2 regions of the Micromonospora sp. WMMD1274 genome follow, and region 1 is predicted to be linked to the other one. Evidence: riboswitches for the same ligand, from Rfam matches in the RefSeq annotation. Region 1 holds a riboswitch; the other holds the start of a gene.
What was found. A riboswitch is a leader RNA that binds a small molecule or an ion and turns the genes downstream of it on or off. The one in region 1 is predicted to bind glycine.
Positions count from the first base shown of each region.

Region 2: linked by a shared signal. The riboswitch ahead of gcvP (aminomethyl-transferring glycine dehydrogenase) and the one ahead of gcvT (glycine cleavage system aminomethyltransferase GcvT) in region 1 are both predicted to bind glycine.

Region 1 covers NZ_JBMHMG010000001.1:318,356-323,141, reverse strand. Annotated here, with positions in the region: gene ACN27D_RS01140 (collagenase) at 1-1,478, shown strand, start outside; gene ACN27D_RS01135 (LysR family transcriptional regulator) at 1,584-2,546, shown strand; glycine riboswitch at 2,650-2,738, shown strand; glycine riboswitch at 2,739-2,833, shown strand; gene gcvT (glycine cleavage system aminomethyltransferase GcvT) at 2,878-4,002, shown strand; gene gcvH (glycine cleavage system protein GcvH) at 4,035-4,412, shown strand; gene glyA (serine hydroxymethyltransferase) at 4,420-4,786, shown strand, end outside.
Region 2 covers NZ_JBMHMG010000001.1:6,803,389-6,808,174, forward strand. Annotated here, with positions in the region: gene ACN27D_RS32140 (chorismate-binding protein) at 1-190, opposite strand, end outside; gene ACN27D_RS32145 (DUF5999 family protein) at 314-514, shown strand; gene gcvP (aminomethyl-transferring glycine dehydrogenase) at 609-3,431, opposite strand; glycine riboswitch at 3,505-3,595, opposite strand; gene ACN27D_RS32155 (NAD-dependent protein deacetylase) at 3,653-4,495, opposite strand; gene ACN27D_RS32160 (NAD(P)H-binding protein) at 4,661-4,786, shown strand, end outside.

The sequences.
Region 1 (4,786 bases):
CGCTTTGGGTGGGCGTCGCGGAGATGACGCAGGCTTACGACGCCGCCAACTGCTCCTACTACGCCACCTGCAACCTCTCCGCCCAGTTGACGAACGCCGTCCTGAAGATCAACTACACCTGCAGCTCATCGATCAAAATCGTCGCACAGGACATGACGTCAGCTCAGCTGAGCGAATCCTGCGCCAGCCTGAAGGGCCAAGACGCCTACTTCCATAACATGGTTGCCGATAGCGGGCCCGTCGCGGGTGATGTCAACGACGACATTGAGGTGGTTGTCTTCGACTCGAGCACTGACTACCAGACCTACGCGGGCGCCATCTACGGCATCGACACCAATAACGGCGGCATGTACCTGGAGGGCAACCCCTCGGACCCCAACAACCAGGCCAGATTTATCGCCTACGAAGCCGAGTGGGTTCGGCCAACCTTCCAAATCTGGAACCTCAACCACGAGTACACCCATTACCTCGATGGTCGGTTCAACATGTACGGCGACTTCAGCGCCAACATCGCTACGCCTACTATCTGGTGGATCGAAGGCTTCGCCGAGTACGTCTCTTACTCCTACCGGAACGTCACCTACACCAGCGCGCAGACCCAGGCAGGTAATCACACGTACACGCTTCGTACCCTGTTCGACACCACCTACAATAACGACCAGACGCGCATCTACAACTGGGGTTATCTCGCCGTGCGGTACATGATGCAATCGCACCGGCAGGACATGACGACCGTCCTCGGCTACTACCGGTCGGGCGCCTTCAACGCCGCACGCACGTACCTGACCAGCACCATCGGCACGCGCTACAACGCCGACTTCGACGCCTGGCTGACTCGTTGCGCGGTCGGTGACTGCGGTGGAGGCACGACTCCGCCTCCCACCAATCAGCCGCCGACCGCCTCCTTCAGCGTCGTGACCAGCGGACTGACCGCCAGCTTCACCGACCGGTCTACAGATGCCGACGGCAGCATTGCCTCCCGGCAGTGGAGCTTCGGTGACGGAAGCACTTCGTCGGCCACCAACCCGAGCAAAACCTACGCGGCGGCTGGCACCTACACGGTCTCCCTGACGGTCACCGACAACCAAGGAGCGACTGCGAAATCCTCTCAGACGATCTCGGTCTCGGCGGGTGGAGGAAGCACTCTGCCGGAGTGCACCGGTGCGGATACACGCACCCTCGACCGTAACTGTCAGCGCAGCGGGCGCTCCGCAACGGCCGGCAACTACGACTACCTCTACATCTACCTGCCTGCGGGTGTCAGCACCCTCACTGTTGGCGTGGTCGGCGGCACGGGCAACTGCGATCTCTACTACAGCCCGTCCAGTTGGGCCACCATCAGCAACGCTACCCGCTCCTCGACCGGTGCCGGCAATGACGAGTCTCTGGCCATCGCCAGTCCGGCCGCCGGCTACCACTACATCAGCCTGTATGGGAAGACCTCCTGCGCGGGCGCAACGATAAGTACCCGCTACTGAACCAACCGTGACGAATGCAGGCGCGCCGCCCGATCGGGAGACCGGGCGGCGCGCCCGCTTGACCTGCCGCCGAACCTGCCCGCCGCCGCGTGCATAATCTCGGTCATGGGCATCGATGTGCGCCACCTGCGGGCGATCAGTGCCATTGCAGAGGCCGGAAGCGTGACGGGTGCCGCCGCCCTCCTGGGCATGTCGCAGCCAGCGCTGACGGCGCAGGTGCATCGGATTGAGAAGATGCTCGGAGGCCCGCTGTTCGTCCGTAGCCGCAGCGGCATGCACCCGACCGAGCTTGGCAAGCAGGTGCTCCGGCGTGCCCACGTCGTGCTGGCAGAGGTGGATGCGCTTGTTGAGGATTTCGGCGACCGGCACCCCATCCCTGGTCTGCTGCGGATCGGAACCGTTCACATCGCATGCGCGGGGAGTCTCGTGCGCCGCATTGCGGAGGTGTTCCCGGATCCGGAGATTGCGCTGCAGATCGAGCCGTCCTCGCGGCTGTTGGTAGAGGCGCTTAACCGCGGCCAGCTAGATGCCGCGTTGCTAGGCATCCTCGAGGGTTTTGAGGTGCCGATCGGCCCGACACTCACTGCTCGGCCGCTGGTGCCCCGCTACCCGATCTTCGTCGCCATGTCCGCATCTCACCCGCAGGCCCGCCGAGAGCAGGTGAAATTGGCTGACCTTCGAGACGAATCCTGGGTGTGCCCGCCAGGACCGGACGACGGCTCTCTCGCCTCATTGCGGCGAGCCTGTCGGGCGGCGGGCTTTGAGCCGAAGATCCGGTACGAGGCGCCGAGCGGTGCCGCGCACCCGTTGGTGGCAGCCGGAGACGGAGTTCGGCTGGTCGACCCGTCCTGGGCTCCGGCTGCGGGGACTCGGGTGCTGCCCCTGCAGGGCGAGCCGCAGCTGCTGGCAAGACTGGTGGTGGTCTGGCGGCGTGATGCTCTGACGAACGAGCAGAGCTCCGTGCTGTTCCGTGCCGTCGGTCGAGCCTACCTAGATCACGTGCACGACAACCCCGCCTTCGCTCAGTGGTGGCAGGATAACCCCCATGCTCACCACATGGTGCAGTAGGCGTGAGGACTCGGCCGCCGACCGAGCACTGGGCTGGATGATGTTGACGTGGTGCACGCCATCGCCTAACCTGCGATAGGTTCATAACTACATAGGCACCATTCGAACCTGCGCGGGAGAGCCTCCGTCATGCGGAGCGCCGAAGGAGCAAACTCCCAAGAAACTCTCAGGCCCCATTACCGCGCGGGCAAGGTGAACTCTGGAAAGCAGACGACCATTCGTCTCACCCACGGTGCAAGCCGCTGCCCCAGCGGTGAAGCTCTCAGGTCAATGACAGAGCGGGAGGCCCCCAACCGTTCGACGCCCGTGCGTCGAGACGAGGAGAGCCTCCATGCACGACGGTCCCGCGAACCTGCTTCGCTCACCGCTGCACGCCCTGCATGTAGCGCTCGGCGCGCGATTTACCGAGTTCAGCGGCTGGTGGATGCCGCTCCGCTACGGAAGCGAAATCGCGGAGCATCGGATTGTACGTGAACAGGCCGGCCTCTTCGACCTCAGTCATATGGGCCAGCTTGAGGTTGCGGGTCCCGAAGCCGCCTCGGCCCTAGACTATGCCCTGGTCGGCCACCTCTCAGCGATGCAAGTCGGCGGCGCCCGTTACACCATGCTCTGCGAGGCGACGGGCGGCGTGTTGGACGACCTCGTCGCCTATCGCCTCGCATCCGACCGGTATCTGCTAGTCGTCAACGCCGTCAACACGCGAACCGCGTATCAGGCACTGAAGGACCGCTGCGCACACTACGCGGCCGCAGTCACCGACCGGACCAATGAGCGGGCCATCATCGCCGTGCAGGGTCCACGTGCCGCCGCTGTCGTAGAAGGCCTGACCGATACCGCGGTCAACGATCTCCGCTACTACACCGCAACAACGTCGACCATCCATGGTCGCCCAACGTTGGTCGCTCGCACCGGATATACCGGGGAGGACGGCTTCGAGCTGCTCGTCGATGCTAAGGACGCTTCTGGCATCTGGACACTGGCACTTGCAGCCGGACGACGCCACGGCCTGTCGCCGACAGGGCTGGCCTGCCGCGACTCGCTCCGCATCGAGGCCGGAATGCCGCTGTACGGCTCCGAAATCGATCGAGAAGCAACCCCCTTTGACGCCGGACTGGGACGGGTGGTTTCCTTCGACAAAGCTGGCGACTTCGTCGGGCGGGCCGCGCTGATGGAGGTGCGCAAGGCAGGGGCAGCGCGCCGACTCGTGGGTCTCGTCACCGCTGGACAAAGAGTTCCACGCGCAGGCCATCAGGTCGTAACGCTGACCGACGTCGGCCTGGGCGAGCCTGTTGGCATCGTCACCAGCGGTATCCCTTCGCCGGTGCTGAAACGACCGGTCGCGATGGCCAGCATCCAATCCAGCACTGATGAGAAAGCACGCTTTGCCGTGATCATCCGGGGAACCGCCGAGCCGGTCCAGATTACCCCCCTTCCCTTCTACCGCCGTCCGCGGTGACCCGCGGCCAGAACTCACGAGGACACAGCGATATGAACGTGCCGAAGCATCTCAGGTACAGCATCAACCACGAATGGGTCAACGAGTCCGTCGATCCGGCAGAGGTGGGAATCACCGCGTTTGCAGCCACCGCGCTCGGAGATGTGATCTATGTGGAGTTGCCTGAGCCGGGAAACCACCTGACTGCTGGCGACGCATGCGGAGAAGTAGAGTCCACGAAATCGGTGGCCGAGTTGTATCTGCCCGTCAGCGGTGAGGTCGTTGCCGTCAACGAGGAGGTTCTCGCAGATCCGAGTCTTATCGGTGCCGACCCGTACGGCAAAGGCTGGCTCGTGCGCGTTCGGCTAGCGGAGGCGCCACCACTGATGTCCTCGGATGAATACCTCGCCTTCTGCAACGAGTCTCGGTAGGTAGAAAATGGCATCCTTCGACGACGACCTAGCCGACCTCGATCCGGCGATCGCTGAAGCGGTGGCCGGCGAACTGCGGCGTCAGCAAGAGAGCCTGGGCATGATCGCATCGGAGAACTTAGCGCCCCGAGCGGTCCTCCAGGCGCAGGGATCGGTCCTCACCAACAAGTACGCGGAGGGGTACCCCGGGCGGCGTTACTACAGTGGATGCGAGTACATCGACGATATTGAACGCCTGGCAACTGAGCGAGTCAAGCGTTTGTTTGCTGCCACATATGCCAATGTGCAACCACACTCCGGATCTCAGGCAAACGCCGCGGTCATGGCTGCGCTGCTCAAACCGGGCGATACCATTCTCGGGCTGGACCTTGCCC
Region 2 (4,786 bases), 6.5 Mb from region 1:
GGTCGTCGCGGGTGATGCCGTGCGCGGCGAGGAAGCGTTGTGCAAGGTCGGCGGGGTCGCCGCCGTCGCCGATCGACCAGTGCAGGCGGGCGGTCTCGACGAGCCGGCGGCGGCATCCGGGCGGCGCGCCGGGAACATCGACCTCCACCTGTGGGAGCGCTTCCACGACGTCCGGGCCGTTACGGGTCATCCGTTCAGCCCATTCTGGGTGAACATGACGCATCCTTGCTCGTTGCCGCTCAGTTTTCCTTGGTACTGTGCGTCACTGGTCATGTGAACCATGACACAGTGCCCCCACAGTCCGGAGAACCCGATGTGTCAGCACCAGCCCACCTGCCCCTCCGCCGACGCGACCGACCGCGAGGCCGCCCGCGTCCTTGCCTGCTTCCCTGAGCAGGGCTGGAGCCTGCTCTGCAACGGTGTCATCGTCTTCGAGGACACCGGTGAGCTGCTCCCCGACGGGCGCACCATCGCCCCGCACCGGGGTCCGGCCCGCCACGCCCTCGTCGCCTGAGCGATCACGCAGCGTCAGTGAGCGTACGCGCCGGTCATGACCGTCCGGCGCACCGGCCGGGGCGGCGACAGCCCACCGCCCCGGCGTCAGCCGCTCAGTCCTCGAACGCCTCCGGCGCGGGGCACGAGCACACCAGGTTCCGGTCGCCGTACGCGCCGTCGATGCGCCGCACCGGAGGCCAGTACCGGCCCGCCCGGTCCACACCCGCCGGGTAGGCGCCCACCGACCGCGGGTACGGGTGCGGCCACTCGTCGGCGGACACCATCGCCGCGGTGTGCGGCGCGTTGGACAGCGGGTTGTCCCCCGCCGGCCACTCCCCCGAGCCGACCTTGTCGATCTCCGCCCGGATCGCGATCATCGCGTCGCAGAAGCGGTCCAGCTCGGCCAGGTCCTCGCTCTCGGTCGGCTCCACCATCAGCGTCCCGGCCACCGGGAACGACATCGTCGGCGCGTGGAAGCCGTAGTCGATCAGCCGCTTCGCCACGTCGTCCACGCTCACACCGGTGGCCTTGGTCAGCGGCCGCAGGTCCAGGATGCACTCGTGCGCGACCAGGCCCTTGTTGCCGGCGTACAGCACCGGGAAGTGGTTGCGCAGCCGCGCCGCCACGTAGTTCGCCGCCAGCACCGCCACGCCGGTGGCGCGGGCCAGCCCGTCGGCGCCCATCATCCGCAGGTACGCCCACGGGATCGGCAGGATCCCCGCCGACCCGTGGTTCGCCGCCGAGATCGCCGGCCGCCCGTCGGCGCGCGCACCGAGGGGGTCACCGGGCAGGAACGGCGCCAGGTGTGAGCGCACCGCCACCGGGCCCACACCCGGGCCGCCGCCGCCGTGCGGAATGCAGAACGTCTTGTGCAGGTTCAGGTGCGACACGTCCGCCCCGAACCGGCCCGGCTTGGCGAACCCGACCAGCGCGTTGAGGTTCGCGCCGTCGACGTACACCTGACCGCCCGCGTCGTGGACCTTCGCGCACAACTGGGCGATGCCGGTCTCGTAGACGCCGTGCGTCGACGGGTACGTCACCATGATCGCGGCGAGCGCGTCCCGGTGCTTGTCGATCTTCGCGTCGAGGTCGACCAGGTCGACGTTGCCGTCGGCGTCGCAGCCGACCACCACCACCCGCATGCCGGCCATCACCGCCGACGCGGCGTTGGTGCCGTGCGCCGACGACGGGATCAGGCACACGTCACGGTGACCCTCGCCGCGCTCCCGGTGGTAGGCGCGGATCGCCAGCAGCCCGGCCAGCTCACCCTGCGACCCGGCGTTGGGCTGCACGCTGACCGCGTCGTAGCCGGTCACCTCGGCCAGCCAGCCCTCCAGTTGCGCGATCAGCTCCCGGTACCCGGCGGTCTGCTCGTCCGGCGCGAACGGGTGCAGGTGCGCGAACTCCGGCCAGGTGATCGGCTCCATCTCGGTGGTGGCGTTGAGCTTCATGGTGCACGACCCCAGCGGGATCATGCCGCGGTCCAGCGCGTAGTCGAAGTCGGCCAGGCGGCGCAGGTACCGCAGCATCGCCGTCTCCGAGTGGTGGGTGTGGAACACCGGGTGGGTGAGGAACCCCGACGTGCGGGCCAGCCCGTCCGGCAGGCCCGCGTCGGCGTCGCCGTCGAACCCGTCGACGCCGAACGCCGCCCACACCGCGTGCAGGTGCGCGGGCGTGGTGGTCTCGTCGCAGGAGACGCCGACCCGGTCGGCGTCGACCAGCCGCAGGTTCACGTTGCGCGCCGCCGCCGCGGCCACCACGTCGGCGGCGCGGCCCGGCACGATCGCGGTGACGGTGTCGAAGAACGCGACGTCCGCGACCTCGACGCCGCCGGCGCGCAGCCCGGCCGCGAGCCGCGCCGCCGCCTCGTGGGTACGCCGGGCGATGGCCCGCAGGCCGTCCGGGCCGTGGTAGACGGCGTACATGCCGGCCATCACCGCGAGCAGCACCTGCGCGGTGCAGATGTTGCTCGTCGCCTTCTCCCGCCGGATGTGCTGCTCGCGGGTCTGCAACGCCAGCCGGTACGCCGGGTTGCCGTCGGCGTCGCGGGACACCCCGACCAGCCGGCCCGGCAGCATCCGCTCCAGGCCCGAACGCACCGCCAGGTAACCGGCGTGCGGCCCGCCGAAGCCCATCGGTACGCCGAAGCGCTGCGTGGTGCCCGCGGCGATGTCGGCGCCGATCTCACCCGGCGGGCGCAGCAGCGTCAACGCCAGCAGATCCGCCGCCACCGTCACCAGCGCGCCCACCCCGTGCGCCGCCTCGACCAGGGCGCGGTGGTCCCGGACCGCGCCGGACGCGCCCGGGTACTGCAGGTGCAGGCCGAAGAACTCCGCCGGCAGCTCGTCGCGCTCGACGTCGACCACGCGCACCTCGATGCCGAGCGGCTCGGCGCGGCTGGCGATCACCGCGACGGTCTGCGGCAGCGCGTCGGCGTCGACCACGTACACCGGGCTCTTGCTCCTGGACGCGCGGCGGGCGAGCGTCATCGCCTCGGCCGCGGCGGTGCCCTCGTCGAGCATCGAGGCGTTCGCGGTGACCAGACCGGTCAGGTCGGTGACCATGGTCTGGAAGTTCAGCAGCGCCTCCAGCCGGCCCTGGCTGATCTCCGGCTGGTACGGCGTGTACGCGGTGTACCAGGCCGGGTTCTCCAGCACGTTGCGGCGGATCACCGCCGGGGTGTGCGTGCCGTGGTAGCCCAGGCCGATCATGGACACGGCGACTGTGTTACGCGACGCCAGGGCGCGCAGCTCGGCGATCGCCTCCCGCTCGCTCGCCGGGGCGGGCAGGTCCAGGGTGCCGTGCCAGCGGATCACCTCGGGGATCGCGGCGTCCATCAGCTCGTCGACGGAGCCGTAACCGACGGTGTCCAGCATCCGGCGCTCGTCGTCGCGGCCGGGACCGATGTGCCGGTCGGCGAACTGCTCTGCGGTCATGCGCTGCGCTCCTTGGTGGGGCGAGGTCGACGGGTCGGCCTCCCCCTGAGTCGCGCTGACGCGCTCCACAGCGCCTGCCCACGTGGTCCTTTTGCCTGAGAGGTTCCGGGGAGAATCTGCCCCTTCGGCGCCGTCGGGTAGACGGTCTCTCCCACGTGGGTGGTACCGGCACCCCCAACGCTACCAGCGGGCGTGTTTCCGGCTCATGTCCCGGGGGTTGATCACACCGGCGCCGGCGCCGCCGCCACCCGGTCGGCCAGCGCGCACAGGGTGGCGCCCAGCGGGGCGTCCAGCCGCAGCGCCGCGTAGGTGTCACCGCGGGTGACGCCCCGGTTGACGATCGCCACCGGGATGCCGTGGCGGGCCGCCCGCAGCACGAACCGCCGCCCCGACATCACCGTCAACGACGACCCGAGCACCAGCAGCGCCCGGGCCCGCTCGACGAGCGCGAAACAGTCCGCGACCCGCGGGGCGGGGACCGTCTCACCGAAGAACACCACGTCCGGTTTCAGCATGCCGGCGCCGCAGAGGCCGCAGTCGACGGTGCGGAACCCGGTCACCGCGTCGTCGGGCAGGTCCACGTCGCCGTCGGGGTTGACGCGCGCCACCCGCGCGTCGAAGCCCGGGTTCGCCTCCGACAGGCGCCGGTGCAGCTCGTCGCGGCCGGTGGCGTTGCCGCAGTCCAGGCACGTCACCTCGTCGAGACGGCCGTGCAGCTCGATCACGCCGGTGGCGCCGGCGGCGGTGTGCAGCCCGTCGACGTTCTGGGTGATGATCCCGCCGAGCAGCCCGGCCGCCTGCAACCGGGCCACCGCCCGGTGCCCGTCGTTGGGCGCCGCCCGGGCGATCATCTGCCAGCCCAGGTGGCTGCGCGCCCAGTACCGCCGCCGCGCCAGCGGATCCCGGGTGAACTCCTGGTACGTCATCGGGGTGTGCCGGCGCGCCGCGCCGCTGGGCCCCCGGTAGTCCGGAATGCCCGACTCGGTGGACAGGCCCGCGCCGCTGAGCACCACCACGTCCCCGGCGGCCACCAGCCGTGCCAGTTCCTCGAACGCCTCACTCACCCGTCCATCGTCCCTCGCCGCGCCGCTGACCGCCCCTCCCGCCCGCCCTAGCCCCGTTGATCATGGAGTTGGCGGTGGTGCGGCACGGCGTGTCGTACCGCCAACCTCATGATCGACGAGGCCGGTCGCCCGGCGGGGGCCGGTGTGGCGGGCTAGGTTGAGCGCATGCGCGTCGTCATCGCCGGAGGGCACGGAAAGATCGCCAAACTGCTGGAGCGGGAACTGGCCGGACGCGGAGACACCGCGCTCGGACTGATCCGCAACCCCGACCACGCCGCCGCCCTGCGCGCC